Regions from separate parts of the Caballeronia sp. DA-9 genome, predicted to be linked through region 2. Evidence: predicted binding sites of a transcription regulator. Region 2 holds the regulator's gene; the other holds the start of a gene.

Region 1 (15,925 bases), 200 kb from region 2:
TCAAGCAGCGCGCATATGGCATCGCTCAGTTCGAGCAGCCTGGCCTCGCTGACGTCGCCCCGGAACAGCAACCCGAATTCATCGCCGCCGACCCTTGCGGCGCTCATGCACGGTGACGAAAGAATTGCCAGGCGGCGCCCTACTTCTTCAAGCAATCGGTCGCCGAAATGATGCCCGTAAAGGTCATTTATTGCTTTGAACCCGTTCAAGTCGACAACGCCGAGAGCAGCACCCTGTTTAGCTTCCTGAGCGGTCAAAAGCAGTTCGTCGAGATCGGAAAAGAAGCGGCGCCGATTGGGTAATCTCGTCAGGGTATCGAGATTGGCGAGTTGAAAATTTTCTGCACTGAGGCGCTCGGTTTCCGCATGTTTGATTAAGAGGCTCCGCTGCGATTCGATTAAATCGGCAAAATCCCGGTAGTAGATTAAAAGAACCACAACCATGACAGCCGCAACGAGCATCATGTTGATCGCAATCGCAATAAGCACGGCATTCTGGCTGGCGAGAAAGAACACCACGAAGGGTGTAAGAACAATAAACGTCATTGACAGCGCTGCAGTGCGCATATGCATCAAGCAAAAGATGCATCCAATGACAGTGATCGATATATAGAATGCGACATGGCATTTAGCATATGCGTCGCCGAAAGGGTAAAGCAAAAGACCCCAGGCGGTGAAGACCGCTCCGAGCAGGACCACAAGCTGGAGCGTGCTCCGCAATCTTTTGGTGATCGCCACGTCGGATAGTTCGATCTTGCGTGCTCGTAGCCAGAGTATGACCCGCGCCCCGCACACGGAACACAGCGCGAAGGGCGCGTAGATGGACAACCAGTTCGGCGCAACTCTGAAATGCGTGTAAGCAACCGCCACGGTATTGATAATCAGTAGACCATATAACAGCGGAATCTGGCGCGAGAATGCTTCGAATTGGGATCGGCTTAGCTCTGCACTGGTAGGGACAGCGAGTATTGAACTGATAGCCTTAAAGTACCGTAATTTTTTTCTGATCATCTAAATGTCACCCGGCGAATTATTCGCCTTCAATTCGAAGGGCCGACGGCTGTGTCAATGCCGTTTTAGAGTGCTGCATGATCTATCAAAATACGATGTGCCAGCCTGATTGCGCTTCACTATGAGGATACATCCTGACCGAACATAAGGGGCGGCATTGTGCAAAGTGGATTCGGTCGTCAAGACAAGGATTGCATCGCACGCGTGTCAGCAAAAGCCTACGCAATTCTGTTTGCCTGGGGTTCTACCGCGGACATGATCCATTCGCGCCATCGCAGAAGCGCAACGATAAACAGAAGGATATTGCGAGGGAAGACGTCCGCCGGATCGGGTCTCTACGCCATATAAAAGAAAGAATCGCTGACATTGCATAAGCGATAGAAGGAAATCTTCGGACAGACGTCCTGAGTCAATCAAAACGTCCTGAAAACAGGAAATCGGTTTGCGCGTACTGTTCCGCTGGGAACGGTCCGTGCCTTACTTCGTCGGTCCGGCGCTTCAGCCGGTTTCAATCGCGCGCGTTCTAAACGAACGGACGTTAGCGAGTTCTTGAGCTCAAAAAGCGCTCAGGGCACCGCGGGGTCGGGCGCGATCGGACCGACCTTGTCCTGCAGGCGTTTTTCCACCGAAGGAAATACAAACTTGCTGACATCGCCGCCAAGCTGCGCGATCTCGCGCACGATCGTGCCCGAAATGAACTGGTACTGGTCCGAGGGCGTCATGAACATGGTCTCGACGTCGGGCAACAGATACCGGTTCATGCCGGCCATCTGGAATTCATATTCGAAGTCGGAGACAGCGCGCAGACCCCGAACGATCACGCGCGCGTTGTTCTTGCGCACGAAATCCTTCAGCAGGCCCTTGAAACTCATCACTTTCACGTTTGGATAGTGCCCCAATACTTCGTCGGCAATGTCCAGCCGTTCCTGCAGGCTGAAAAACGGCTTCTTGTTGCGGCTATCGGCGACGCCAACTACCAGCGTATCGAAAATACTCGATGCGCGTCGCACAAGGTCTTCGTGACCGCGCGTGAGCGGATCGAACGTTCCCGGATAAACGGCTGTAACCATGGGCATCTCCTCTTCTGATACTTTTCTGGCGCTTTAGAGACTATTTGACAGTGCTTCTAACGGTAGCCTGTCGTTAGCGTTCAGGGTCATGCTGATTCGGTAACTCCGCCGATATCCCATGTTCCCCTACCCTCGGCCGGCGTTTTGGAAGGCGCATTATTCCTCATTTTCGCGCTGCAGCAAATGATAGCGGACCGCGCCGGCTTTGCCTTCGCGGGTAATTGCCCATCCCGTCAATGCGGGGATTTGCGCAGGATCGACGGGTTCGCCCGATTCCACGTAAAGCACGCCATTCACCGATACCAGCGGCACGGCGAGCTCGAGCGCGCGCTGGAGCATGGCGGTGTCGCCGAAAGGAGGATCGAGGAAAACGACATCGAAGGACTTCGACGGCAGGTTTGCCGCGAGCCGCAGCGCGTCGGCTTCCATGATTTCGATGTTTTTGGCGGCCAGGCGCGTCTGGTTGGCCTTCAACTGCGCAACCGCGCGGCCGCTGCGCTCCACCATTAATACACGCACGGCGCCACGTGACGCGGCCTCGAATCCGAGCGCGCCGCTGCCGGCGAAGAGGTCGAGGCATCGGCGGCCATCGAGCGACTGGCCGAGCCAGTTGAAAAGGGTCTCGCGTACGCGATCCGGGGTCGGGCGCAAACCATCGAGGCTCAGCACGGGCAGCGGAGTGCGCTTCCAGTCGCCGCCAATAATACGGATGGAATGCGCCTTGCCACCACGCGACAGCGGCGCTTCACGCACTTTGGACGCTCGGTCTGCCAGCGCGGGATCGCGCGTTTTTTCACGGCTGCGTTCGGGATCTCGCGTGAGCGATCGGGTAATGGAAGAGCGGGACATGGACGTACGTAAGTGGGCAGGCGGTTCAGCCGAGCATGGGCCGGTAATAAGAGCGAGCGCGAGCATGAATCGCGTTCTCTGATGGGCGCACGTTACCACAGCGCCATCGCCGCGCACGCCAGCGTCCGCCGCCACGCAGCTACTACAATGGATGCCGGCTGATAAAATACGCGTCTTTCCCGTTTTCGCGCTTTCGCCCGGTTCTTCCCGCTGCTCTCGGCGGTTTTCGCGGCGCGGCGGCCACATCGTCTCGCGTTTTTTCGGGCGTTCGAGTCAAAAACGCGGTTGCAACGCCACAGATGAAACGCCACTTCCACCATTGCAGACCATGTTCAGCTTTTTCAAACGATTAGTAGGCAAATCGACCGACGCGCCCGAGGAAAATCAGGCCGAAGACACCGTCGACGTTGATTCCGAAGCCGAAGAAGAACTCCGGCATGCGACCACGCCGGTTACGCCGGCACAGCCGGTGGAGACGGAGCGTCCAGCTGCGCCGGCTGCGGACGTCAAGGCCCCGCTGGAGCACGCAACAACACCCGTTACGCCGGCTCAGCCGGTCATTGACTCGCCTGGCGATTCGGCGAACGGCTCTGCGAGCGCAAAACCCAAACCCTACTGGCAAGGGCGTACGGCGTCTCAATGGACCGCGCCGCAGGAAACTGCCGTCATCGTGCCGCCGCCTGAACCGGAGGAAACCGCGAAACGTTCGTGGCTGACCCGGCTCAAGACGGGGTTGTCGAAGACGAGTTCGGGACTGACGGGCATTTTCGTCGGCGCGAAGATCGATGACGATCTCTACGAAGAGCTCGAAACAGCATTGCTTATGTCCGACGCGGGCATGGACGCGACCGAATATCTGCTTGAAGCGCTGCGCGAAAAAGTCCGCACCGAGCGTCTTGTCGACTCCATGCAGGTCAAGGCCGCGCTCCGTTCGCTCCTCGCGGATTTGCTGCGGCCGCTCGAGAAATCGCTGATGCTCGGCCGCGCTCAACCGCTCGTGATGATGATCGCCGGCGTGAACGGCGCGGGTAAAACCACGAGCATCGGCAAATTGGCCAAGCATTTGCAGCGCTTCGACCAGTCCGTGCTGCTGGCCGCCGGCGACACGTTCCGGGCCGCCGCACGCGAGCAGCTGCGCGTGTGGGGCGAGCGGAACAACGTCACGGTTCTGTCGCAGGAAAGTGGCGATGCCGCCGCGGTGATCTTCGATGCCGTCGGCGCAGCGCGGGCGCGAAAAATCGACGTCATGATGGCCGATACCGCCGGCCGTCTGCCCACGCAGCTTCACCTGATGGAAGAGCTGCGCAAGGTGAAGCGCGTGATCGCCAAGGCGCAGCCGGACGCGCCGCACGAGGTCTTGCTGGTAATCGATGCAAACACAGGTCAGAATGCGCTCGCGCAAGTGAAGGCCTTCGACGACGCACTTGGGCTGACCGGTTTGATCGTGACGAAACTCGATGGCACGGCGAAGGGCGGCATTCTTGCAGCGATTGCGCGCCAGCGTCCGATTCCGGTTTATTTCATTGGCGTGGGCGAGAAGGTGGAAGACCTGCAGCCGTTCAGCGCCGACGAATTCGCGGACGCGTTGCTGGGAAATTAAAGCCGGACGCCGCAGGCGTTTCACGACGCCTGCCGCAAAGCCCACTCACCGGGACAGGATCAACGCCCCTGCAATCCACCACATCACCACGCCCACGATCACGTCGAGCACGCGCCACGAGACATCCTGCTCGAACAGCGGCCGCAGCAATCGCGCGCCGAATCCAAGCGCGGTAAACCAGATAATCGACGAACACATGGCTCCTGCCGCGAACCAGGCGTTCCCCGGCCAGCCGTATCGCGCGCCAATGCCGCCTAGCAAGACCACGGTATCCAGATAAACGTGCGGATTGAGCAGCGACAAAGCCAGCACGGTCGACGCCGCTTTCAAAGCCGTCTGGGACTCGCCGTTCTCGGCCTGCAAATGCCCCGGCCCCTTCCACGCCGCATGAAACGCCCGCACGCCGTACAGAAACAAAAACACCGCGCCGGCCCAGCGAATCACGTCGAGCAACACGGGCGCACGTGCAATCAGCGCGCCCATTCCGCCAATGCCCAACCCAATCAGCAACACATCGATCAGCGCGCAAATCGTGACGACCAGGCCCACGTGCCTGCGCTTCAAACCCTGCCGCAATACAAATGCGTTCTGGGCGCCAATCGCGATAATCAAACTTGCGCCAAGTCCGGCGCCGGATAAGAAAACTGCTGTCGTCATTCGGCGTCCGGTTGCTGCCCGGGCGCGGCGCGCGCGAACGCATCGATTTGCCCGGCGTGATCGGCAATACGCTCGATTGTCGGATACCGGCTCATATCGATATTGAAACGCCGCGCGTTGAATACTTGCGGCACGAGGCAAAGATCGGCGAGCGTGGGCATATTGCCAAAACACAGCGCGCCCACGCGCGGATCGTTCGCCAGGCGCTTCTCAAGCGAACTGAACCCTGTTTCCAGCCAATGCCGATACCACGCGTCCTTGGCCTGCTCGCCAACCTTCAGCGTGTGCTTCAGATACTTGAGCACACGCAGGTTGTCGATGGGATGAATCTCGCACGCCACCTGCAGCGCGACCGAACGAATGAACGCACGATCCAGTGCGGTCCCCGGCAACAGCGCCGGCTCCGGATGCGTTTCCTCCAGATATTCGATGATCGCAATCGACTGCGTGAGTATGTCCGCGCCGTCCACGAGCGTCGGCACGATGCCGTCCGAATTCAGTTCACGATACTCGGGCTTCAGTTGCTCGCCGCCGTCGCGCAGCAGATGAACCGGCGCATAGTCGTAATCGAGCCCTTTGAGATTCAGCGCAATGCGCACGCGAAACGCGGCCGAGCTTCGAAAATAGCTATACAGCTTCATCTGTCTCCTCCATTTTTATGCTCAGACCACGCGCACGGAGAACTCGCCGATTCCGTCAACGCCGCCCTTCATCAAATCACCCTTCTGGATCGCGCCGACGCCCTCCGGCGTGCCCGTGAAAATCAGGTCGCCGGGGAACAGTTCGAACAACGTCGACAAATATGCAATCGTCTCGCCCACCGACCAGATCAGTTGCGAGATATCCGAACGCTGCTTTTCCTCGCCATTGACGGTGAGCCAGATCGCGCTTTTCTCCAGATGCCCGACTTCCTTCACCGGATGAATTGGACCGAGCGGAGCGGAATGGTCAAAGCCTTTCGCTGTATCCCATGGACGGCCGAGTTTCTTGGCTTCGGCTTGCAGGTCGCGGCGGGTCATGTCGAGACCAAGCGCGTAACCGTAGACGTGGTCGAGCGCTTGATCGGCGGGAATGTCCTTGCCCTGCTTGCCTATGGCCGCGACGAGTTCCATCTCGAAGTGAACGTTCTTTGATTGCGATGGATACGGAAACTCGCCCGTTGCACCGGGCGCGACATACAACACGGCGTCCGCGGGCTTGGCAAAAAAGAATGGCGGCTCACGATCCGGATCGTGGCCCATCTCGCGCGCGTGCGCCTCGTAATTCCGGCCGACACAATAAATCCGGCGAACGGGGAATGTGTCGCTGGAACCGGCTACAGGCACCGCAACCACGGGCGCCGCGGCAAAAACATGACTCATTGCGCTTTCTCCTGTTTGATCTGGCTATCTACCCAGGACTCAAGTTTAACGTGCACGGTGTGCAGCCGCGATTCGGCCGAATGGCCTGGGCGGTGAGGCGATCGCGCCGCCTTCGCTTGCAAGGCCGCCTCAAATGCGGTACTGAATGTGCTTCCCGCATTTCACAATTGAAGCGGCCGACATGCACAACCTGAGTGGAGATGAAGACACTTGTGCGAGACGGCTGCCCGGACCATTCGATGACCGACTCTGCTGCCTTCCCCTGCGCCCGTTTTATCAAGGAAATCGGCCGTGGGCCCAACGGCGCGCGCGCGCTGACCCGCGAGGACACGTACGCCCTCTACGAAGCGATGCTCGACAACCGCGTCTCCGATCTCGAACTCGGCGCGGTATTGCTTGCGTATCGTGTGAAGGGAGAGACGGCGGCCGAACTTGCCGCGATGCTCGCTGCCGCCCACCGCTCGTTCGAGCCGCTGCACATCCAGAATGGCCGCGACAACGCGCGCCCGGTTTCCATCCCAAGTTATAACGGCGCGCGCAAGCAACCCAATCTGACGCCGCTACTGGCGCTGCTGCTCGCGCGGGAAGGCGTGCCGGTGCTCGTGCACGGCGTGACCGACGATCCGGGCCGCGTGACCAGTGCCGCGATTTTCGCGGAACTGGGCGTGGAAGCATCAGCTTCACATGATGAAATCGAAGACAACCTCGCTTCGCGACGCCTCGCGTTCGCCCCGATAACCGTGCTCGCGCCGAAATTGGCCCGCCTCCTGGCGATCCGCCGGATCATGGGCGTGCGCAATTCAACGCATACGCTTGTCAAGATTCTGCAGCCGTTCGCGCAGCCGGGTTTGCGGCTCGTGAACTACACGCACCCGGAATATCGGGAAAGCCTGACAGGACTTTTTACGGAACATCCCGATGCGGCTGCCGGCGGCGCCCTGCTCGCCCGTGGCACGGAGGGCGAAGCCGTCGCCGATACACGCCGCCAGGTGCAGGTCGACTGGTTCCACGATGGTCACACGCAAACGCTGGTGTCGCCGGAACGCTCTTCGCCGGAAGCGCCTGCGGTGCCGCTGCCCGAATCGCTCGATGCCGCCACAACCGCGCGCTGGATCGAAACCGTGCTGCGCGGCGAGGCGCCAATTCCCGCCGCGCTAGCGCGTCAGGCAGAACTGATCGCGGATATCGTCAGGCGATAAATTTGTCAGCCAAAATCCGCCCACGGTTGACAAATGCGCGCGCCGTCAGCTAATGTGCGGACATGAGCTTTGCCCAGTTCCCCTCCCTTCGAATTACTCAGGGTCGCCTAGCGCGGCCCCTATCGCTACGTCTAGCGTAAGTCGCTAAACGTGGCGCCGCGCATTCCCAATGCGCGGTCCCTCCTGCAGTTCCGTAGCTCCCCTTTTTTTATCACCCGTAGTCGTCTGGTTTCGTCCGTTCATCCACGGCCACGAAATCGCGAGGAACACATGCACGCTGCATTTGCATCGTTCACGTTTGTCACCGGCGTCATCCACGCCCAGGAAAAATGCGAACTCGCGCAGCGCACATGGGACTGTTGCTGGCAAGCCGCCGGCAGCGCGCCCGCCTCGCAACGATTGCGCTTTCACGCTTACAACGCGTTCAGCCGAGGCCCACGATGATGATGCGCAACCCTTCCGAGAAATACCGCCCTTTTCCCCAAGTCACGCTCAAAGGACGCCAGTGGCCGAACCGCACGATTGAACGCGCGCCCATCTGGATGAGCACCGATCTTCGCGACGGCAATCAGGCGCTGATCGACCCGATGAGCATCGACGCCAAGCTCGAATTCTTCGAGATGCTCGTGGCGGTGGGTTTCAAGGAAATCGAAGTGGGTTTTCCGTCGGCATCGCAGACGGATTTCGACTTCGTGCGCAAGCTCATCACGGAAAACCGCATTCCCGCCGATGTCACCATTGAAGTGCTCGTGCAATCGCGCCGGGATCTCATCGAGAGGACGTTCGAAGCTGTGGAAGGCGCGGCGCGAGTGATCGTGCATCTTTACAACGCGATATCGCCGTCGTTCAGGAAGATCGTGTTCGGGATGACGAAGGAACAAACCAAAGCGCTGGCGGTGGAAGGCACGCGAATCATCAAGGAATGCGCCGCCGCGCGCCCCGCGACGCACTGGACGTACCAGTATTCGCCGGAAACGTTCAGCATGACGGAGCTTTCGTTTTCCCGCGAAGTCTGCGACGCCGTCGCGCAAATGTGGCGCCCGACGCCCGCTCACAAGATGATCGTGAACTTGCCCGCCACGGTCGAAGCCGCCATGCCCAACGTGTTCGCCGATCAGGTCGAATGGATGGACCGCAACATGGGGTTTCGCGACAGCATCGTGCTTTCGGTGCATCCGCATAACGATCGCGGAACGGCGGTCGCCGCAGCGGAACTCGCGATCCTTGCGGGCGCCGATCGCGTGGAAGGCTGCCTTTTCGGCAACGGCGAGCGTACCGGCAACGTGGATCTCGTGACGCTCGCCATGAATTTGTACACGCAAGGTATTGATCCGGGCCTGGATTTTTCGGATATCGATGGCGTGCGGCGCGTCGTGGAACGCTGTAATCAGATCGCCGTGCATCCGCGTCATCCGTATGCGGGGGATCTCGTGTTTACCGCGTTCTCGGGTTCGCATCAGGACGCGATCCGCAAGGGTTTTGCGCAGCGCGAAGCGGGTACGGTGTGGGATGTGCCGTACCTCCCCATCGATCCCGCCGATCTCGGCCGCAGCTATGACGCCGTGATCCGCGTGAATAGCCAGTCGGGAAAAGGCGGCGCGACGTATCTCATTGAACGCGGCCTGGGCTTCACGCCGCCGCGGCGGGTGCAAATCGAGTTCAGTCACGCTGTCCAGAAAGTCGCCGATTCATCCGGCGAAGAAGTGTCCGGCGACGTCATTTGCACGCTCTTCAAGCGCGAATACTTCGACGCGCAAGGACCGGCGTCACGCGCCGATGCGTCCGCGGTCCACTTCAACGGCCGTCATGTGGCGCTTCCCGTTTCGAAAACGGCGGACGAGGCCCATGCGCAGGCCGTCGGCGCGGCATTTGCCGAGATAGCGGGCTGCCCGATCGATGTGACCTCGTTCGAAACGGCGGTCACCGCGAAGGGAGAAACGGCTGTGTTTGTCGGTTGCCGGATCGGCGATCAAGTCGCCCGTTTTGGCGTGGCCGTGCATGCAAACGCGATGCAGGCGGTAAGCGATGCAATCATCAGCGCGTTAAATCGCGCGCGATGGGCCGGACGCAAGGCAGTGGAAAACGAAGCAGTTGCGGCTTGACCTCTTCGGCGAAAGGCACAGCAGGTGACGCTCAGGACCGGCACGGCGAGCAGCGTCCACAAGACGCTGCATTTTTGCCACCGGCCCCGCGATACTCAACCCGGCGAGTATCAAACCGGCGCTAATCCAGCGCCACGCGCGTCGCCTGCATCGCGAGCAACCTGTAGTTGCCATCGACATGAAGATGAACGGCCGTGTACGCAATCGGAAACAACAGCGCGCCGTTTTTCGACTCCATCTCGATCAACGCGCGCCCATGCACGATCCACGTGTCCCGGCCGCCCGGCATCAAGTCTTGCGACTGAATCTCGATTTGCCGGTAACGCCGGCGTCCCGCCGTGATTGCATCGATAAACTGCCGCTTCGACTCGCGCTTGCCGTTGGTGTGGACATAGCTCGCGTTGTCCGCCAGCAGCGCGTCGAGCACCTCGCCGTCGCCGTCGACCATCGCGCGAAAACGGCCGCGCTCGAGTTCGCGTATTGCGTCGATGGGCTTATCCGTGGATTGTGCCGGCATGGGTCGGTTCCTCTTGCGCTTGAGGAACCGGCTGATGCGGTCCTCGTCAGAAGTTGTACTGCAAATATATCTGGCTGAAATTTATACCAGGATTCGGGTGTTCGATACCGGCGTTGGATAAATGCTGAAACCGGAAGCCTGCCTGATAGTTCTGATGCGCGCCGAACTGCGCCCCGACGCCCACCATATCGGCAAACTGAAAGGACGACGAGAACGTGCGGTCCTCCGTTTCACGCACATGCGATAACAACCGCACGCCAACGCCCGCCTCCACGTATGGCCGAAACCAGCCCGAACTCTTGATGAAACGGAATACCGGCGTCAACCCGAACTCCCAGATATTCGGATGCGACGCGTTGCTCTCGCGAATGTCCCAGTAGGCCACGTGCGCCTCGCCAACCACGGTGAAATGGAACCCGCCAATTTCCCACCATGTCCAGTTCGGGTCCCAGACAACGCCGACGTCCGCCTTGCGGACATCATGGTCAGCGACACCGCCGGCAACTTGCACGCCGAACTGGTCAGCCTTGGCGCTCGCCGATACAAGAGCGAGGGCTCCCAGGATTGCGCCGTAAAAAGAGCGTTTTTGCCAAACACTTTTGTTCTTTTGCATGAACTACTCCGGAGCTGGTTTCTCGAACACACTCGCCGCAGGGAACGGCACGCCGCCATTTTAGAGACGGTCTTAAAAAAAAGCTCAGAACAGTTCTGCGGATTGTTGGAAAGACGGAATTAAGTTTCATCGAAAAGGGATTTGAGAAGTAAATCGTGCGCAGACTTGCAGGTTTCTTTCGGTAAAATTGACAAGGAACTCGTTTCTCTTCGCGAAATCCCAGGAATTGGTTCGGGAAAGCACTTACTACCTATTGGAGTACAAGTTCTAATAGCTTTTAGGGAACTCCCGCACATATCGGCCCTCTAATCTTTAGCACTCGAAATAGCAGAGTGCTAATATCATGGCTGGACCCGGTTTTCATCGGGTTTTTTGTTGATAAGGAGCAGACAAGCGTGACCAATGCGATAACCCTTCCGAATACTGGACACTCGGCGTCGGCCAAGGCCGCTTCGGCAGGTGCGCTGACGTTTGCGCAGTCGTCCATGTTGACTGGTCAGATCGGCAACATCGACGCCTACATTTCGGCTGTCAACCGGATTCCGATGCTTACGCCGTCGGAAGAACGTCAGTACGCCACTGAATTTCGCGAGAACGACAACCTCGACGCGGCTCGCCAGCTCGTGCTGTCGCACTTGCGCCTGGTCGTTTCAATTGCCCGTAACTATCTGGGCTACGGCCTGCCGCACGCTGACCTGATTCAGGAAGGCAATATTGGCCTGATGAAGGCTGTGAAGCGTTTCGACCCGCAGCAAAACGTGCGGCTGGTTTCGTACGCCATGCACTGGATCAAGGCCGAGATTCACGAATACATCCTGCGCAACTGGCGCACGGTGAAGGTTGCGACCACGAAGGCGCAGCGCAAGCTGTTCTTCAACCTGCGCAGCCATAAGACTGGACACAATGCGTTCACGCCGGGTGAAGTCGATAGCCTTGCGAAAGAACTGAATGTGAAGCGCGAGGAAGTCTCGGAGATGGAAACGCGTCTTTCCGGCGGCGATATTGCGCTGGAAGGCCAGATTGACGACGGCGAAGAGTCGTACGCGCCGATTGCTTATCTGGCGGATTCGCATAACGAGCCGACTAACGTGCTGGCATCGCGTCAGTTCGACAAGCTGCAAAGCGAAGGATTGTCCACCGCGCTCGAATCGCTCGATGAACGCAGCCGCCGGATCGTTCAGGCGCGCTGGCTCGAAGTGGACGACGACGGCTCGGGCGGCAAGACGCTGCATGAACTCGCCGACGAATTTGGTGTATCGGCTGAGCGGATTCGTCAGATCGAAGCCAGCGCAATGAAGAAGATGCGCTCGGCGCTGCACGAATACGCGTAAGCGCTCGCCAGAGAAAATGGCAATGCCCGCCGTCGCAAGACGGCGGGCATTTTTTTGCCTGCACGGGACGCCTTGCTCCTTGCTTTTGTATCAAAAGGAACGGCGCCCGGAGTTTCCTCCGGGCGCCGTCCTGATACAGCTAAAAGCGCTTGAGGCTTAGCGCGACATCATGTGGTGGCCGACGTTATGCATCACCCACAACGTCCCGCCAATCACAATCACCGCCACCAGCATGGTGAATCCGAATGCGACGACGTTCCAGCGCTGCGATGACGACGTGTTCATGTGCAGGAAGAACACGAGGTGCACGAGGACCTGGATGAATGCGAGCACCGCAATCGCGATGATCGTGTCGGTTTGCCCAAGCGACTGTTGCATGACCAGCCCGAACGCTGCGGCCGTCAGCACGACGGAGAGGACAAAGCCGATGACATACGAGCGCACGCTGCCGTGGCCCGCGCCGGTATCGATTGAATGTGCGTGTGCCATTTATACGACGCTCGTCAGATAAACAAAGGTAAAGACGCAGATCCAGACGATGTCCAGGAAGTGCCAAAAGAGGCTGAGGCACGCGAGGCGCGTCAGATCGCGTTGAGTGACTTTCTTGTTGCCGATAACCTGCACGGCAAGCACCGCCATCCAGATCAGGCCAGCCGTGACGTGCAGGCCGTGCGTTCCCACCAGGGTGAAGAACGCCGACAAGAACGCGCTGGTTCCCGGACCGTACCCTTGCTGGATCAGAAGTTGAAACTCATGGATCTCCAGCCCGATAAAAGCCGCGCCAAGCAGGAACGTGACGCCGAGCCACGCGAGCAGCGCGGTCGACTTGCCTTTATACGCGGCCAGCATGCCGAAGCCGAACGTAATGCTGCTGAACAGCAGGATAGCGGTTTCCAGCATGACGCCGGGCAGTTCGAACACCTCCTTGCCTGAAGGACCTGCCGCGAACTGGTTCCCCATGACGGCGAACACGGCGAACAATGACGCGAAGATGATGCAATCGGTCATCAGGTACACCCAGAACCCAAGCACCGTATTCGATGAACCGTGGTCGTCGTGGGATTCCGGCATACCGTGCGGAATGATTTTAGTCAGCATTACAGTGCCTCCTGCAGGTCGCGGGTGCGTGTTTGCACCGGCGAGCCGTCCATTCCGGCAACGGTCGCAGCCGGAATGAAGTAGTCGATGTCGTTGTCGTAGCTGCGCATGATCAGCGTGACGATCACGCCCAGCAATCCGGCCATGGCGAGCCACCAGATATGCCAGACCAGCGCGAAACCAACCGCCAGGCTGAACAAGGCGATGACCAGGCCAGCGCTGGTGTTGCGCGGCATGTGGATGTCTCGATAATCCTCGCGCGCATGGCGCGTGCGGCCTCGTTCCTTCATGTGAGCGAAGGCGTCGAGATCGTGCACTACCGGCAAGACCGCAAAGTTATAAACCGGCGGCGGCGAGCTGGTTGCCCATTCGAGCGTGCGGCCGTTCCACGGATCGCCCGTAACGTCCTTGTACGCAGGCGAATTACGCTTCACCACACTGACAACGACCTGAGCAACCTGGAACAACACGCCTACGAGGATAATCAGGGCGCCGATCAGCGCAACGACCATATACGGCTGCCAGCCCGGCGTGTCGTAATGATTCATGCGGCGCGTCGCACCCATGAAGCCGAGCACGTACAGCGGCATGAAAGCAGTCCAGAAACCCACGAACCAGCACCAGAACGCGCACTTGCCGAGCGTTTCGTTCAGCTTGAAACCGAACGCCTTCGGGAACCAGTAAGTGAAACCGGCGAGATATCCGAACACCACGCCGCCAATAATCGCGTTATGGAAGTGAGCGATCAGGAACAAGCTGTTATGCAGCACAAAGTCAGCGCCCGGCACAGCAAGCAGAACACCCGTCATGCCGCCAACCGTGAACGTGACCATGAATCCAATTGTCCACAGCACAGGCGATGAAAATTCCAGCCGTCCCTTATAGATAGTGAACAGCCAGTTGAAGATCTTTACACCGGTCGGTATGGCAATGACCATGGTCATGATCCCGAAGAACGCATTCACGTTCGCGCCGGAACCCATGGTGAAGAAGTGATGCAGCCAGACGAGCAACGACAGCACCATGATCGAGCAGGTCGCGTAGACCATCGTCTTGTAGCCGAACAGTGGCTTCTTGGCGAAGGTGGCGACAACTTCGGAATAGATGCCAAACGCCGGCAGCACGAGGATATACACCTCCGGATGCCCCCACGCCCAGATCAAATTCAGATATAGCATGGCGTTGCCGCCCGCGTCGTTCGTGAAGAAATGCATGCCCAGATAACGGTCGAGCGCGAGCAATGCAAGCGTTGCAGTGAGGATCGGGAACGTGGCGAGAATCAGCACGTTCGAGCACAGCGACGTCCACGTGAACACAGGCATCTTCATGTACGTCATGCCGGGCGCGCGCATCTTCACAATCGTGACGAAGAAGTTGACGGCAGTGAGCAACGTTCCTATGCCGGAAAGCTGCAAGCTCCACAAATAGTAATCAACACCCACTCCCGGACTGAACTGCAATTCCGACAACGGCGGATAAGCAAGCCAGCCGGTTTGTGCAAAATCCCCGATCACCAGCGAGATGTTGATCAGAATCGCTGCGACCGCGGTCATCCAGAAACTAAGCGAGTTGATGAACGGAAACGCGACATCGCGCGCGCCGATTTGCAGCGGCACGACAATGTTCATCAGGCCGATCATGAAGGCCATCGCCATGAAGAAAATCATGATGACGCCGTGCGCGGTGAAGATCTGGTTGTAGTGCTCGGGCGGCAGGAATCCTGGCCCGTTATACGCGAGCGCGAGTTGAGTGCGCATCATCAGGGCATCGACAAAGCCACGCAGCAGCATGAGCACCGCTACGACGATGTACATGACGCCGATCTTCTTGTGATCGACCGATGTCAACCATTCACTCCACAAATAGCCCCACTTCCTGAACCACGTCAGCCCGAAGACCACGGCCACCACAATGAGCGCCATGAACGCTGCCGCGCCCATGATGATGGGCTGGTCGAACGGTATGTCCGCCAGCGTTAGTTTTCCCAACAAATTTCCAAACATGGCTTATCCCTTCGTACGGCAGATGGGGTCGGGTATGTTGCGAGCATGCCCGTTGTTGTATTTCGCGACGATGGTCTGGAACAGATTCGCGTCGACCTTCGAGAAGTACTGGACCGGATGCTTTTCGGTCGGCGAGGCAACGGCCGCGTAATTCATGCCGTCAAGCTGGCTCGGCGACGCTTTCACCTTCTTCACCCAGGCCGCGAACTCTTCGGGCGTGGTCGCAATAGCGCGGAATTTCATGTCCGAAAAACCTTGACCGCTAAAGTTCGCGGACAACCCGGCATAGTCCCCGGCGTGGTCGGCAATCAGGTGCAGCTTGGTTTGCATGCCCGCCATTGCGTAGATCTGGCCACCCAATTGCGGGATGAAAAACGAATTCATCACCGAATCCGACGTGATCTTGAAACTCACTGGCGTGCCGACGGGAAACTGGATCTGGTTGACCGTGGCAATACCAAGATCCGGGTAGATAAAGAGCCATTTCCAGTCGAGCGCGACAACTTCGACATTGA
Region 2 (15,925 bases):
CCACGCCGGGACCTTCTTCGACCACAGCCACAATCTCGCCCCAAGGGTCGATCAGCATGCTGTGGCCCCACGTCCGGCGGCCGTTCTCGTGCTTTCCGCCTTGCGCGGCGGCGAGCACGTAGCACTGGTTTTCGACCGCGCGCGCCTTGAGCAGGGTTTCCCAGTGCGCCTCGCCGGTTGTGTACGTGAATGCGGACGGCACGACCATCAACGCGCAATCGCCCATTTTTCTGTATAGCTCGGGAAAGCGCAGGTCGTAGCACACGGACAATCCGACCTGTCCGAATGGCGCTTCAAACGTACGCACTTCATTGCCCGGGCAAATGGTGCGGGCTTCGTCGAAGGATTCCGTGCCCTTTTCAAAATTGAACAGATGAATCTTGTCGTAGCGTGCGACCTGCTTGCCGGTGGGATCGAAGACGAGGGTGGTATTCAGCACGCGCTCGGCTTCCTGCGACTCCAGCGGCAAAGTCCCGCCAATCACCCACACTCTATGTTCGTGTGCCGCGTCCGATAAAAACTGCTGGATCGGCCCATGCCCCGGCGTTTCGCGAATCGCGAGCTTGTCCGTGTCCTTGAAACCCATGAAGCAGAAGTACTCCGGCAGCAGCACGAGTTGCGCACCATCGCGCGCCGCCTCGGCGATCAGCCGTCCCGCTTCGGCAATATTGCGCTCGCGATCAGGCGCGCTGACCATTTGCAGCGCGGCGACGCGGAAGGAGTCTGGAGTGCTTTCGCTTGATCTTTCGCTCATGTCAGCCTTCGTGTCGGCCTTCCAAAAAGGGGCGCGATGAATGATCGGCGTTGCTGGCCCACGGCCTCTGAAACGAAATGAATCCGCTCAATTTGCCACGGCTGCAGCGGGAGTTTCGATCTTACCCTGATCGCCTTTGACCCGCTGAATGACGGGTTTCGACCACGGGCCGGTAATGGAATAGTCGATGGTGAACGCCTTGCCAATCGACTTCGACAACACCAGGTCCCCCGCCAGCGTGGCGAGGCCAAGCAGCGGATTGATCACGGCCGCGCCTATCGCCACGGCGCCCGCGCTGATTGTCGGGACAACCTTTGCGTGCATGTCCTGTGTTTGCTTCGGCAAATCGACGAGGCCCGTCAGTTCGACACGCGCCGGCGCCGTGATCATCTTCAAATCGTTCGTGCGCGCGATGCCATCCTGCACGGTTCCCGTCCCTGTGATCTTCTCGAAGGGCAATCCCTTGCCGACGACATCCTGGAAATTCAGCGTGAGAAAGTGCGCGAGACTTTGCAGGCTGAATACGCCGAGCCATTTCGCGGCCGCCGCGTTCTTGACCTTCAGGATCTGGCCATGTTCCAGGTCGACGGCGACTTTTCCGTTGAGCGTAGGCATATCGATCGCGGCAGGGCTGCCGTCCCAGCCGAGTTGGCCCGAGACCGTTCCCTTGCCGTTCTTCACGGTCTGCGGCAAGCCCATGCGCTCGACAAGCGAGCCGGCATCGAGAATATCCAGCTTGAAATCGACTGCGGTGCGACGCGGGCCGTCGTCGTCGGTATCGGTTTGGGTTTGAGCAGGCGATGCGCCCGGGTTCGCGATCGTGCGCCAGTTGGCCGTGGCGGAAAGCTTCGCGTCCGGGTTCGTGAGGTCGAGCTTGTCCAGATGCCAGACCGGCACGCCGTCTTCCACGTCGTTGCGCGCGTTGACTTCCAGGCGTCCAAGCGTCCGCTCACGCACCACCAGTTCGTTCACGATCAAGTCGATGGACGGCATGTTGTTCGGCGGCGGCTTGCGGATCATTTGCCCGACCAGGTCGTTCTCGGTCTTGTTGGGAATCACCACCTTGGCAAAACGCGCCTGCAACGCGCCGGGACTTTCGCGGGTCGCGCCCGGCATCCATTCGACATACCCGGACACCTGATTGGAAGCAATGTTCGCCTGCCATTTCCGGTCGTCCGCGCCAGCGCCGCGCGTGGCGCCCACGGCGACGTTTTCCCAGCGCCGCGCAAGCAGCTTGAGCGTGGCGAAATGCAATGCCACGCGGTCGGGCAGGAACTCCTTCGCGATCGCGGCCGGCGTCTTTCCGCCGGGTAACTGCGCGGGTTGCTGAACTGGTTGCTTAATTGCTTGCGGTGCTGGCATGGGACCCAGATCGGCAATGGTCTTGCGCCAAGCGTCGGCGTCGAGTTCGTCCAGATCGACCGCTGCGGTCACGCCCTCGGCGGGAAGATCCGCAGGCTTGTTCACTCCGATGGCGCCTCGCTCCACGACCGGCGCCGCTTTGCCTTCGCGCCTGAGCAGGTAGTGCGCGTTGATTGGCCCGAGCGTCAGCTTCGCGTCGTGTTCCTGCTGCGATCCGGCAACGGGCGCAAAGGTGAACGTGAATGGCATCGGCGTGCCTTGAGCCTTGTTGAACGGCGCGGGGAAGTCCAGGCCAAGGCCGGTCAGATCGGACTGTGCCTCCACGCGCGGCAACGCGTTTTTCACGCCGCGCACGTGCAGGTCGTAGGGCGCGGTGCCGCTGAGATGTTTCAGGAGCGCGACCGTCTGCGCCTGATTGCGCAAATTGAGGCTCTGGGCCGCGTCCGCGCCAATGCGGCCGGTGACGTCGAACGCGTAGCTTCCGTCGGGTTTCACGCCGCCCGTGCCGCGTACGTCGCCGCCAAGGAACTTGCCCGTGATGCCATCGAGAGAAGCCGTCTTTTCACCGAAACTCGCGCGCCCCTTGAGATTCGATAAAGGCGGAAACGCCGCATATTCGAGATCGTTTCCAGTGAACGTGAGCGAGCCTTTGTAGCCCACGCGCTGGCGCTGGCCGGGCGGCGGAGCGACACGTGGAATCAGCAGTTGCAACGCGAGCGTGGCGTCGCCGGTTGCGCGAATTTTTGTTGCGACATGCTGCGAAAGCGAACCGAGCGAACTGTCTTCCACGTAGCGCAGCATGTCGGTGATCGGGCCATGCGCGTCGGCGTCGATCACGAGTTTCGATTCGCGATTGCCCAGGTCTTCAATGCGTCCGGTCGTCTTGCGCACGCCGACGCCGAGATAATGACCGCGCGTGATATCGAAGCCGAGCTTGTTTTCGGCCAGATGAAATGTCCCGTCTATGCCATCGAAAGCCGGCCATTGATTCGGCGTGCCGTTCGCCATGGTCCGCGGCGGGAAGGGCGTGGGCTCGAACTTGCCGCCGCTGAAAGGCGCGACGATACGGAACTTGCCGGCATCGGGGAAACGGGAATAGGGGAATTTCGTCAGGTCGCCGTGAATCTCGATGGTGCCATTGCGCGAAACGCCTGCCTGCAACGCGTGCCCGAGATAAACCCGTACCTTCTCGCTGATGCTGGTCGGCAGATAGTTGATCAAACGCGTCACGTTCAGATATTCGGCGGTCGCCTTCAGATCGAGCGAACCGCGTCCTTCGCCTTCGTTCCGGTAGTCGGCTGTGGCGCGGGCTTCCGCATCGGCGTTCTTCACGTGCAGGTCGGCAACGTGCGCCGTGATCGCCTTGTGCGGCTTGCCCGGCGCGGCGGCGACGGTCCAGGTCACATGGCCGTCGATCTGGTCCAGAACCAGGCGCGGGTTATCGAAGACGCCGGGAAGGGTGATCGCGGTGTTCTTTGTATCGATGACCGCGCTGCCGTGGTCCTGATCCGCGTCGATTCTTCCCCACAGGTTTTCCACGCCAGGAATCCCGGCGCGCGGATGGTTGTTCACCGTCAGGCCGGGCGGCGGTTCCTGCGCGAGCACGCTCACGCCGTGAAGGTCGCCCTTGATGGTGTATCGCGTGGGCGGCTCCGTGCCTTTCTCGCGCTGCTCCTGCGCTTGAGCCGCCGTAGTGGGCGCGGGACGTTCGGTTTCCAGCGCGTAGTTGGCGATCTGGCCACGCGGATCGAAGCGGATCAGATCGTTCTGCACTTTCGCGGGCAACGGCAGCGCGCGCATGAATTCGCCGAGAATGCCGAGATCCACGAAGTCGCCCGATACGCCGAACTTCTGCCCGAGATTCACGGTTGCCACGCGATATTTGCCGGTCAGCGTATGCATGGCGAGCAGCCGCGACACAGGCGTGCCGTCGGGCATGGGCTTCTGTCCGAGTTCCGCCTGGAGGTTGGCGAGGTGCAGCGTGTACTCGTGGTCCTCGAGCGCCAGATCCCAGTTGAATTTGGCGATGGGCATGTCCAGGCGCGGCTGCGTTGGGCGGACCCGCAGCGCGATATCCGAGCCGGTCAGGTCGCCGCCCGCCGTCTTTAGCTTGCCGCCGGCGAAGTCGAGCCAGATGCGGTTGTCGAAGCGTCCGCTGTAGGTTGCAAACGGCATCTTCACGTAGCGCGCGAGCATGGGCAGGTCGACCGGTCCCGTCGACAGATAAGCGTCTCCGGTCCAGTTCTCCGGACGGCCCGCCACGCTGAACAGCGTGTGGCGGAAATCCGCGCGGAAATCGAGCGGGCCGTGCAGCACGTCGCCGTCCGGCGGTGCTTGCAGTGCAAGCCGGTGACGCTGGCCGTCGGTGAGAATGGCGAGCTTGATGCGCTTGAGCGCGAGTTCCGGCGCGCCGAGTTGCGCGTCGTGCCACCGCAGCGTGCCGTTACGCAGCACGATGGCTTGCTGGCTCAGGAGCCAGGTCATGAACGTATTGTTGCCGGTGCGCTTCGACGGAATCTGCACGCCGGCCACGCTGAACGTGCCGTCTTTATTGCGCGCGATGATGACGTCGGGTCCATCGACGCTCAGGTTGGACAACACCGGAATGGGCCCGAGCAGCGAGCGCCACGCCAGCGTCGCGCTCGCGTGCGGGACAGCGAGGCCGGGCGAACCATCGGCTGCGTCAATACGCAGGTTGTCGATATCGAATGAAGGCTGCAGTCCGGACCATCTCGCCGTGATGCGCCCGAGACGCAATTGCGCGTGAATTTTCGCCGATACCATCTGTTCGATGCGCGGCCTGAACGCATCGATTTCGGGCAGCACGGCGTAACGCAGGACGAGGTAGATGCCGGCGACCGCGAAATACACCACGGCAACGGCCACCAGAAGGACTTTGAGCGCCCGCGCCAAAACGCGCTCGACTCGACCGCCAAGCTTCATTGGTACAGCTTCGGGCAGGTCGGCAAATTCCTTTTGGTCGGACATGCGGCGGTGGGTCGGCGATATGGTAGGTTTTCGAGATTTGACGTGGAAATGTAACACAGCGCGCAGTTCAAAAAACTGCGGGGAGACGCTACCATGCGCCCGCCAAGCCGCGCCGGATGGACCTTTCCCCTTTCGCGCACTTTGTCACAAAAGCCCCGGCGGACTGCCGGACACGTTTTACGAGCAATGACTGAGCCCGACCTTTCATGACCGACGCCGATCCGCCGAATGTGCTGCTGAGCACCAGCGCTTCCAACTACGCGGCGCGCTTGTACGCCGCGCGTCCCGAACTTCCGGTGCAGGTGGCGAAATGGTCGCAGGCGCCGGTTCGCCGCGCGTGGATCGAGGAGCGCCTGGACGCGTTGTGCGACGTTTGCGTTGGCGGCGCCCGGTTCGACGAAGCCAGGCTCAAGACCGCATTGCGCAAGCTCCGGGGCGAAGTTTTCTGCACGGTGATGGAACGCGATCTGGCTGGTCTCGCCGATGTAGCCGAAGTCACCGGCGCCATGACCGATCTTGCCGAGTTGACGATTCAGCGGGCGCTGGCGGTGTTGTCGGCGGATCTGGAAACGACGTTCGGCGAGCCGCGCGGGCCCGATGGACAACGCCTGACGCTCGGCGTGGTGGGCATGGGAAAACTCGGTGGACGTGAGTTGAACGTGTCGTCGGATATCGACTTGATCTTTGTCTACGAAGACGATGGCGAAACGATGGGCGGCGAGCGCGCGGCTTTATCGACGCAGGAGTATTTCACGCGGCTCGGGCGCAAGCTGATCGGCGCGCTGGCCGAGGTGACGGAGGACGGTTACGTCTTTCGCGTCGACATGCGCCTGCGTCCAAACGGCGACGCCGGTCCGCTGGCTTGCGGACTTGGCATGCTCGAAGAGTATTTCTACGTGCAGGGCCGCGAGTGGGAACGCTATGCGTGGATCAAGGGGCGGCTGGTGTCGGAGGGGACAAGCGAAGCGGCGCAACGGCTCGCGAAGCAACTCGAAGCGTTGTCCACGCCGTTCATCTACAGACGGTATCTGGACTATGGCGTGATCAGCGCCATCCGTTCGCTGCATGTCCAGATTCGCCAGGAAGCGCAGCGCCGTGCCTCCATGCGCCCCGACAAAGCCGACGACATCAAGCTCGGCCGCGGCGGAATTCGCGAGATTGAATTCAGCGCGCAGGTTTTCCAGTTGATCCGGGGCGGCCAGATCGCCGATCTACGGATTCGTCCGACCTTGTCCGTGCTGAGCCGGGCAGAGGCGCACGGGCTGATATCGGCGGCGGTGTGCCGCGAACTTACCGAGGCGTACCTGTTTCTGCGCAAGCTCGAACACCGGCTGCAATATAGAAACGACGCGCAGACCCACGCCATGCCGGTCTCGCCAGAAGATCGCGCGGCGGTCGCTGGCGCGATGGATTTCCCTGATTACGATGCCCTCAAGGACGCACTGGAAGCGCATCGGGCGCGCGTCGCGCTCCAGTTCGACCAGATTTTCGCCGACAAGGTGAATGGCGACGGCGGCTGCGCCGTGGCGGAAGATTCGGCGGCATCGTGGGTCTGGAGCAGCGCGCTCGGCGACGACAGCGCCGAAGCGCAATTGCTGGAACGCGTGACGGAACTCGGTTTCACCGACGCGCCCGCTGTGCTCGCGCGCCTGCGCAGCGTGTGGACATCGACGCGATACGAAGGCTTGCCCGAGCGCAGCCGCGAACGCTTCGACATCATCGCGCAGCGCGCGCTCGAATCCGCCCAGAAGGCGCAGCCGCCCGAGCGGCGCGGCGACACCATCGCGCGCCTCTTCGATCTGCTCGAAGCGGTCAGCCGGCGCGGCGCGTACCTCGCGTTGTTGACCGAATATCCGGCGGCGCTCGAGCGCGTGCTGGCGGTGCTGGGCGCATCGCGCTGGGCCGCGGGTTACTTGATCCGGCATCCGCAGCTTCTGGACGAACTGCTCGACGACGAAGTCATTTCCAGCCCATTCGACTGGCAGGCATTCCGCACGGCGTTGCGCGCGCAAATGGCCGCCGCCGATGGCGCCGAGCAGCAAATGGACTTGCTGCGGCATGCGCATCAGGCCGAAGTGTTCCGCATTTTGCTGATCGACTTGAGCGGCAAGATCACGGTCGAACATGTGAGCGACTTGCTGTCGGCGCTCGCCGATGCGGTGCTCGACGTCACCATGGAAACCGTATGGGCGCAGTTCCCGAAGCGCCATCGCGACGTGCCGCGCTTCTCGGTAATCGCTTACGGGAAGCTGGGCGGCAAGGAACTGGGCTATGCGTCGGACCTTGACCTGATCTTTCTCCACGACGACCCCGACGATTCCACAAGCGATATCTACGCCATGTTCGCGCGCCGTCTGGTCACGTGGCTCACAACGGCAACGGGCGCCGGCACGTTATTCGATGTCGATCTGCGTTTGCGTCCGAACGGCGAATCCGGCTTGCTGGTGACGAGCCTGGAATCGTTCCGGCGCTACCAGATTCGTGAAGGCGATGCCGCGAATACGGCCTGGGTGTGGGAGCATCAGGCGTTGTCGCGTGCGCGTTATTGCGCCGGCGACGCCGGGATCGGCGCGCATTTCGAAGCGATTCGCGCGCACGTCCTGACCATGCCGCGCGACGCCAGTGCCCTCGCGCAGGAAATTGTCGCGATGCGCGAGCGCGTGTATGCCGGACATCCGAACAAAAGCAAGCTCTTCGATCTGAAACATGATCGCGGCGGGATGGTGGATATTGAATTTATCGTGCAGTTCTGGGTGCTGCTGCACTCGCGCGAAGACGGCGAATTTGTGCGCAATCTCGGCAATATTTCGCTGTTGGGTCACGCCGCCCGATTTGGCCTGATGAGCGCCGCCGAGGCTGAAACAGTGGCCGCGGCTTATCGGCGCTACAGGAAGTTGCAGCACACGCTCAGGCTCGATGGGATGGAAAAGGCGCGTGTGGAACCGGATGTGGTCGCGGCGGAACGGGAAGCGGTCGGCGGGCTTTGGAGGCGGGTTTTCGGGTAAGTCAGTAAGTTGGTTTGCCGCTCTGACCAGTCGCCATGGCAGAGCGGCAATGTCACGCCGCCAGCATTTCCTTTGCATGCTTGCGCGTAGTGGCCGTGATTTCCAGCCCGCCCAGCATGCGCGCGACTTCTTCCACGCGTTTCGATTTATCCAGCGGCGTAACAGTGCTGACCGTACCGCCCGCCGAATCGCCGGTCTTCGCTACCTGAAAGTGGTGATCGCCGCGCGCCGCGACTTGCGGCAAATGCGTGACGCACAGCACTTGCCGGTCGCGCCCGAGCTGATGCAGTAAACGCCCGACAACTTCCGCGACACCTCCGCCAATTCCGGTATCCACTTCATCGAAAATCAACGTGGGTGTCGGGCTGGCCGTGCTCGCAATGACCGCCAGCGCGAGACTGATCCGCGCGAGTTCCCCGCCCGATGCGACTTTCGCCAGCGGCCGTAGCGTCACACCTGCATGACCCGCCACGCGGAATTCGATCTGCTCAAGTCCGTACGCGCCGCCTTCGGCGAGCGGCACGAGCGCGACTTCGAAACTCCCGCCGATCATCGACAATTCCTGCATTCCCTGGGTGACTGCCTTGCCCAGCGACTTCGCGGCCTTCGCGCGCGCCTTCGATAAGACCGTCGCTTCGGCCAGATAAGCCTCTTTCGCTTTCGATACGGCGGCGCGCAATGCGTCGAGATCGGTGGCGGCATCGAGCGCGGCCAATTGGCTGCGCCGCTGCGCATGTTCTTCCGGCAACGCTTCCGGTTGCATCCGGAACTTGCGCGCGGCCGAATGCAATTGATCCATCCTGTGCTCGACCTGCGCCAAACGGTTCGGATCGAGTTCCAGCCGCTGGGCGTAATGCGACAGCGAATAGGACGCTTCCTGTAGCTGGATTTCGGCAGGTTCGAGCGACGCCAGTACGTCCGCAAGCGCGGGGTCGATGTCAGCCAGGCCGCGCAGCCGGGACACAATGGCGGCAAGCTGCGTGATCATGGCTTCGTCCGACTCTGACAGTGCGTTCAATGCGCCCTGAACGCCATCGATCAAGCTCGCCGAATGCGACAGCCGATGATGCTCCGCGCTCACTTCCTCCCACTCGCCTGGCTGCGGCGCGAGCTTGTCGAGCTCGCTCAGTTGCCACGCGAGGCGCTCGCGTTCCAGTTGCAATTCGCGATCGCGGTTTTGCGCCAGTTCCACGGCGTGGGTTGCGTCACGCCAGACCCGATGTGTCCTGGCCACTTTTTGCGCGGTCTCCAGCAGTCCGGCGTGGGTATCGAAGAGTTCGCGCTGCGCGTCGGGGCGCATCAGAAGCTGATGTGCGTGCTGGCCATGAATATCGACGAGCATTTCGCTCAACTCGCGCAATTGCACAAGGGTAGCCGGCGTGCCGTTGATGAAGGCCCGCGAGCGGCCGCCGGAATCCACCACGCGCCGGAGCATGACCGTGTCGCCGTCTCCCGTCGCGAGCGCATGCTCGTCGAGCCACTGCACGACTTGCTGGTGCGTGGAAAACTCGGCGGTGATGTCCGCGCGCGCTTCACCGGTGCGCACGATGCTGGCGTCGGCGCGAGCACCGAGCGTAAGCGCGAGGGCGTCGATAAGAATCGATTTGCCCGCGCCGGTTTCACCCGAAAACACGGTGAAGCCGCGCTCGAACTCAAGGTCGAGCGCGGAAACAATGACGAAGTCCCGAATCGATAAATGGCGGAGCATGGGCGTCTTAGAGTTTCGAAGCGTCTTCGTGCGAGGGATATTCGTTCCAGTGCAGCTTCTTGCGCAGTGTGGCGTAGTGGCTATATCCCACCGGATGCAGCACGGGCACGGTATGCCGCGAACGCCGCACTTGTATTGTGTCGTTCAGTTCCACGGCGGTGAACGACTGCATGTCGAAGTTCACGTTCACGTCCCGCCCGCCGATGATCTGGATTTCAACGCTCGAATCGTCAGGCAGGACGATCGGCCGGTTGGAAAGCGAATGTGGCGCAATGGGCACGAGCACGAATCCGCCCAGTTGCGGGTGCAGGATCGGGCCAGCGGACGAGAGCGCGTAAGCAGTCGATCCGGTTGGGGTAGCCACGATCAACCCGTCGGAGCGCTGGTTGTACATAAAGCGGCCATCCACGGAAACATGCAGTTCCGCCATGCCTGAAAAGCCGCTTCTATTCACCACGACGTCATTGAATGCCAGCGCGTGGTAGATCGGCAGGCCGTCCCGGACGATGCGTGCTTCGAGCAAGGTCCGCTCTTCGCGCTCAAAACTGCCAGCCAGCATTTGTGGAACGAGTTCCTGCATTTCGGCGAGCGTAATGTCCGTGATGAAGCCGAGCCGTCCGTGATTCACTCCAATGAGGGGTGTGCGGTACGGCGCCAGTTGCCGGCCGATGCCAAGCATGGTGCCGTCGCCGCCCAGCACGACCGCCACATCCGCGCGGGCGCCGATCTCGGGCGCGGTCAACGCCGGATAGTCGGTCACGCCGACTTCCTGAGCCGTTTCGGCTTCGAACACGACGTTGAACCCGCGCTTCACGATGCAAGCGGCGAGCGCCGTCAACGGCTCCCTGATGCCGGGCGTATTGTTGCGCCCTACGAGCGCGACGGTCTTGAATTGGGTGCCAATATCCATGGCGGCATTACACCATAGGTGAGTGTTGAAAAGAACCGTGGGCCAGGTCCGGGTTGCCTTGAGCTTGCCTTGGCGACGGTCCTCCTGTGCTGCGCCCCGGCGTTTCGCAGAATTCTCGTTAGAATGATGTGCAACATGAATTGATGACGAATGAATGAAAAAGGGGCGTTCCCTTTTGTTTCTTCAGTCATCGCGCTCGCTGCGCCCACCACGTTGAGCTAAAATTTCCCCATGCTAGACCCACGTGCCCAGACCCTCCTCAAAACGCTGATCGAGCGATACATCGCCGAAGGTCAGCCGGTCGGTTCTCGCACACTGTCGCGTTACTCCGGCCTCGAACTCAGCCCGGCCACCATCCGCAACGTAATGTCGGATCTGGAGGACCTCGGGCTGGTCGTGAGTCCGCACACCTCGGCGGGCCGGATTCCGACGCCTCGCGGCTACCGGCTCTTCGTGGACACCATGCTGACCGTCGAAACCACCGACGACGAAGCCATGACCTCCGCGGTCAAGATCAAGCTGCAAGGCGGCGAACCGGCGAAGATCGTGGCGGCTGCCGCGAGCGTCCTGTCGAACCTGTCGCAATTCGCGGGCGTCATTCTCACGCCGCGCCGCAGCCACATGTTCAAGCAGATCGAGTTCATGCGGCTGTCCGACAAGCGCATTCTGCTGATCATCGTCACGCCTGAAGGTGACGTTCAAAACCGAATCATGGCGACCCAGCGTGACTATTCGCCGTCGCAACTCACCGAGGCGTCGAACTATATCAACGCGAATTTCGCCGGTTTGTCGTTCGACGAAGTGCGCCGCCGACTTCGCGAGGAAATCGACGCGCTTCGCGGCGACATGACCACGCTGATGCAGGCAGCGGTGGCCGCGAGCGTTGACGAAACCGATCCCGGCGAGACCTTGCTGATTTCCGGCGAGCGCAATCTGCTGGAAGTGGCGGATCTTTCCTCCGACATGGCGCGGCTGCGCAAGCTTTTCGACGTGTTTGACCAAAAGACGAGTCTCCTTCAATTACTCGACGTGTCGAGCCACGCGCAAGGCGTGCAGATATTCATTGGCGGCGAGTCGAATCTCGTGCCAATCGAAGAAATGAGCGTGGTCACCGCGCCCTATGAAGTGAACGGAAAGATTGTCGGCACGCTTGGTGTGATCGGACCCACGCGCATGGCGTACAACCGCGTCATTCCAATAGTCGATATCACCGCGCGGCTTTTGTCCCTCTCGCTCAGCCAACAATAAGACGGTCCCGCAAGGGCGGGTAAATCCCGCCACCTCCGTCCGACAACCCATCTTGCCCCGTCGCAAGCCGCTGCGCCACTAGGCCGTTCGGCCGATGTTGCGTTCCGAAACGCGCCGCTATAATGGGTTTTACTCAATCACGCTGGCTTGCCGAGCTTCTTTTCCATGCGCTACGACCTCGAGTTGCCCTCGCAGCCTTCCGCTTCGCATCGCGTTGCCGTGCTGCTGATCAACCTCGGCACGCCGGACGCGCCCACGCCCAAGGCGGTGCGCAAGTACCTCGCCCAGTTCCTTTCGGACCCGCGCGTGGTGGAAATTCCGGCGCTCGCGTGGCAAGTGATCCTGCGATTGGCGATCCTTCCGTTTCGCGGGCGAGCCTCGGCCAGGAAGTACGCCCAGGTCTGGTTGCCCGAAGGCTCGCCGTTGCGGGTCTACACGGAAAAACAGGTTGAAGCGTTGCGGCGTCTGTTTGCAGTGAACGACTATCACGTGATCGTCGATTACGCGATGCGCTACGGTTCGCCGGGCATTCCGGCCATGCTGAACCAGCTCAAGCTGGAAGGCGCCGAACGCGTGCTGCTCGTGCCCATGTATCCGCAGTATTCGTCGTCGACCACGGCCACGGCGTTTGACGACGCCTTCAACGCGCTGAAGCGCGTGCGCAATCAGCCGGAACTGCGCACTATCCGGCAGTACGCGGATCATCCTGCGTATATCGGCGCACTGGTGGAGCAGGTTCGGGAATACTGGCACCAGCACGGCCAGCCTGACTTCGCGTCGGGAGACCGGCTGGTGCTGAGCTTTCACGGTGTTCCCAAGCGGACCATGGACCTGGGCGATCCTTATCACGACCAGTGTCAACAGACGGGATCATTGCTGATGGCTGGCCTCGGGCTTTCGCCGGTCGAATGCCGGGTAACGTTCCAGTCACGTTTTGGCCGCGCTGAATGGCTGCAGCCCTATACCGCGCCTACGCTTGCGGAACTTGGCGCTGCGGGCGCGAAACGCGTTGACGTGTTTTGCCCGGGATTCACGTCGGATTGCCTGGAAACCATCGAGGAAATTGGAATTGAAGTACGCGATGATTTCCTGAACGCCGGCGGCAGGGAATTTCACCGGATTCCCTGTTTGAATGCATCGCCGGCCTGGATCAAGGCGCTCGGAGAAATCGTGGCTCAGCATCTGCAAGGCTGGCCGGTTCAAGCGCCCCAGACCTTGAGCGCGGCTGCATAAGGTTTCGCCATGAACTACGCTATTTCCACGGATTCCAGCGCGCGACTTCGCATCGATAAATGGTTATGGGCCGCGCGTTTCTTTAAAACACGTTCACTGGCGAGCGACGCGGTGGAGAAAGGCCGCGTCAGGATTGGCGGCGCGAGCGTGAAACCATCGAAGGACGTGCGGGTCGGCGATCTGGTGGAGATCGAGATCGAGCATGTGCTCTGGCAGGTCGACGTGCTGGGGATTTGCGAAGTGCGCGGTCCCGCAACGGTGGCGCAAACGCTTTACAAGGAAACCGATGCCGGGCGGGAAAAGCGCGTGGCGGAGAACGAACGCAGAAAGACTTATCGTGAACCGGCCGCCGCGCTGCAGGGGCGGCCGACCAAACGCGACCGGCGCATTATCGACAAACTTTCAGGTGCTGATTGAACAGGCTGTCCATGGTCGCGGACACACCGCCGTACTCCACGTTGTGATCGTTTACCGCGCCTGACATGCAGATGGTGGTTGTGCCGCCAACGAGCACCAACGCGACCACCGCAATAGCAAAGGTTAGTCTCATGGTGTTCCTCGTGGCAACGCAGCGGCTCGACGTTCAGGCGCTGACGTTGGCTCAAAAGCTCACTTCAGCGATTAAAAAGCTTGGATTCCGGCTTTCGTAAGATTAGGGTTAACTAGCGCTTCCGAAGGCATGATCGAAGTGTAGGCGACGTATTCGAGCGGCTCAATCTGAATCTGATCACCGGTTAAAAATGGTTGTAACGGGCCGTTTCCACACTATAGAAATGACCCCTGAAACACTACGCAACCCCTTGAAAACGCTCATTCGAGCCTCAAGTGCGCTTTTGGGACGAACACATTGAGTCCTCGATCATCTGGACCAATGAGGCGTTGCAGTAGTTGTGTTTTTGCAACGTTGACCGGCAGTTATCATCGGCAGCTTTTTTGATGGGTCGGAGCCGCAACGCTGCTTCCGATTTCATTCGTTTTTCACCCATAGCAAAGATCTCAAGCGACATGGAAAACACGCAAGACAACTCCGCGAGCCAGAACCCCACGCCCGTCGACGAAACGGCGGCTCAGAACACACAGCAGCCGAACACGCCAGAAATACAAGGCGCGGCAACGGACGCCGTCGACGTGAACGAAACCGAGGCGCTTCTCGCCGAAGCCCAGGCCAAGGCTGCAGCGTTGCAAGAAGAGTTCTTGCGCGCGAAAGCCGAGACGGAAAACGTGCGGCGCCGGGCGCAGGAAGACGTCCAGAAGGCACATAAATTCGCGATCGAAAATTTCGCCGAAAATCTGCTGCCAGTGCTCGACAGCCTGGAAGCCGCGCTCGTGCATTCCTCGACGGATCTCGCCAAGGTACGGGAAGGCGTCGAATTGACGCTGCGCCAATTGACCGGCGCGCTGGAAAAGGGCCGCGTCATTGAGGTGAATCCGGTTGGCGAAAAGTTCGACCCGCATCGCCATCAGGCTATTTCAATGGTGCCGGCGGATCAGGAGGCCAACACGGTCGTGTCCGTGCTGCAAAAAGGCTACGTGATCGCGGATCGCGTTTTGCGGCCAGCGCTCGTGACCGTGGCAGCGCCGAAGTAAACGCTCCACTGCGCGAACGCAGCCGTCATGGTCAATATTCCGGTCGACGCCACGGCGTTTTCCGTTTTCGACATGCAGGAATTGAGCGCCGACACGTTCGACGCCGGCCTGGCGTCGGCGGAAGACGAGCTTGCTGTTGTGTTCTTCTGGGGCTTCGAGTGCTTCAATTGCGAGATCGCGAAAAAAGCGATGCTCGCCAAGCCAGGCGAAATCCGGGCGCTCGGATTGAAGTGGTTTCACAGCAATGTCTACGAGCATCGGGAGCTTGGCCGGCGTTTCATGCTGCACGGCGTTCCCACGTGGTTCTTTTTCTACCGCGGCAAGCGTCTTGGACGGGCGACCGGCTGGCATGGACTCGGCCAGTTTGAAGCCGCCGTGGCGGCCGCCCGGGAGAAAATCCGGGTGCTCGACATGAAGCACCCGAGCTGAACGCGCGAAAAAAGTTGCAGACAGGCTGAAAAAAGTCGAGTTTGCGTGGGTTTTTGGTCTTGAAAACCATGCGAACGCTCTTATTTGGCGTACAGGGTTAAATTTTGGGCATCCGGCAGCGTTTATCGATGACAAACGCGTCGAAACGGAAAAACGGATGCGCTGCGATCAAAGTCAGGAGAGTGATAAAAATGGGCAAAATCATTGGGATCGATCTGGGCACAACGAACTCGTGCGTGGCGATCATGGAAGGCAATTCCGTCAAAGTGATCGAAAACGCGGAAGGTACGCGTACCACGCCGTCGATCATCGCTTACGTTGACGACAACGAAATCCTCGTCGGCGCGCCGGCGAAACGTCAGTCGGTGACGAATCCGAAGAACACGCTGTACGCGGTCAAGCGGCTGATTGGCCGTCGTTTCGACGAAAAAGAAGTGCAAAAGGACATCGCGTTGATGCCCTACAAGATCGTGCGCGCCGATAACGGCGACGCCTGGGTTGAAGCCCGCGATCAAAAGCTGGCACCGCCGCAAATCTCGGCTGAAGTGCTGCGCAAGATGAAGAAAACCGCTGAAGATTATCTCGGCGAGGAAGTGACGGAAGCCGTGATTACGGTTCCGGCGTACTTCAACGACAGCCAGCGTCAGGCAACGAAAGATGCAGGCCGTATTGCCGGTCTGGAAGTGAAGCGGATCATCAAC

Evidence for each region. The regulator HrcA, encoded in region 2, represses chaperone genes, less so after heat shock. The targets are predictions, from matches to a motif close to TTAGCACTCNNNNNNNNNGAGTGCTAA.
Region 1: rpoH (RNA polymerase sigma factor RpoH) is a predicted target of HrcA. The motif match lies at 11,291-11,317, and genes of this name have one in related genera.

Annotation. Positions count from the first base shown of each region.
Region 1 is NZ_CP195133.1:337,701-353,625, reverse strand. It holds gene ACRWA7_RS17830 (putative bifunctional diguanylate cyclase/phosphodiesterase) at 1-1,010, opposite strand, end outside; gene coaD (pantetheine-phosphate adenylyltransferase) at 1,577-2,080, opposite strand; gene rsmD (16S rRNA (guanine(966)-N(2))-methyltransferase RsmD) at 2,237-2,929, opposite strand; gene ftsY (signal recognition particle-docking protein FtsY) at 3,258-4,529, shown strand; gene ACRWA7_RS17810 (LysE/ArgO family amino acid transporter) at 4,575-5,186, opposite strand; gene maiA (maleylacetoacetate isomerase) at 5,183-5,827, opposite strand; gene ACRWA7_RS17800 (fumarylacetoacetate hydrolase family protein) at 5,849-6,547, opposite strand; gene ybiB (DNA-binding protein YbiB) at 6,787-7,746, shown strand; gene leuA (2-isopropylmalate synthase) at 8,190-9,848, shown strand; gene ACRWA7_RS17785 (nuclear transport factor 2 family protein) at 9,970-10,365, opposite strand; gene ACRWA7_RS17780 (acyloxyacyl hydrolase) at 10,412-10,978, opposite strand; gene rpoH (RNA polymerase sigma factor RpoH) at 11,374-12,309, shown strand; gene cyoD (cytochrome o ubiquinol oxidase subunit IV) at 12,466-12,798, opposite strand; gene cyoC (cytochrome o ubiquinol oxidase subunit III) at 12,799-13,407, opposite strand; gene cyoB (cytochrome o ubiquinol oxidase subunit I) at 13,407-15,398, opposite strand; gene cyoA (ubiquinol oxidase subunit II) at 15,414-15,925, opposite strand, start outside.
Region 2 is NZ_CP195133.1:539,447-555,371, forward strand. It holds gene ACRWA7_RS18700 (carbon-nitrogen hydrolase family protein) at 1-754, opposite strand, end outside; gene ACRWA7_RS18705 (YhdP family phospholipid transporter) at 842-5,104, opposite strand; gene glnE (bifunctional [glutamate--ammonia ligase]-adenylyl-L-tyrosine phosphorylase/[glutamate--ammonia-ligase] adenylyltransferase) at 5,311-8,109, shown strand; gene recN (DNA repair protein RecN) at 8,162-9,817, opposite strand; gene ACRWA7_RS18720 (NAD kinase) at 9,825-10,727, opposite strand; gene hrcA (heat-inducible transcriptional repressor HrcA) at 10,959-11,975, shown strand; gene hemH (ferrochelatase) at 12,141-13,208, shown strand; gene ACRWA7_RS18735 (RNA-binding S4 domain-containing protein) at 13,218-13,625, shown strand; gene ACRWA7_RS18740 (hypothetical protein) at 13,597-13,758, opposite strand; gene grpE (nucleotide exchange factor GrpE) at 14,214-14,795, shown strand; gene ACRWA7_RS18750 (thioredoxin family protein) at 14,823-15,224, shown strand; gene dnaK (molecular chaperone DnaK) at 15,416-15,925, shown strand, end outside.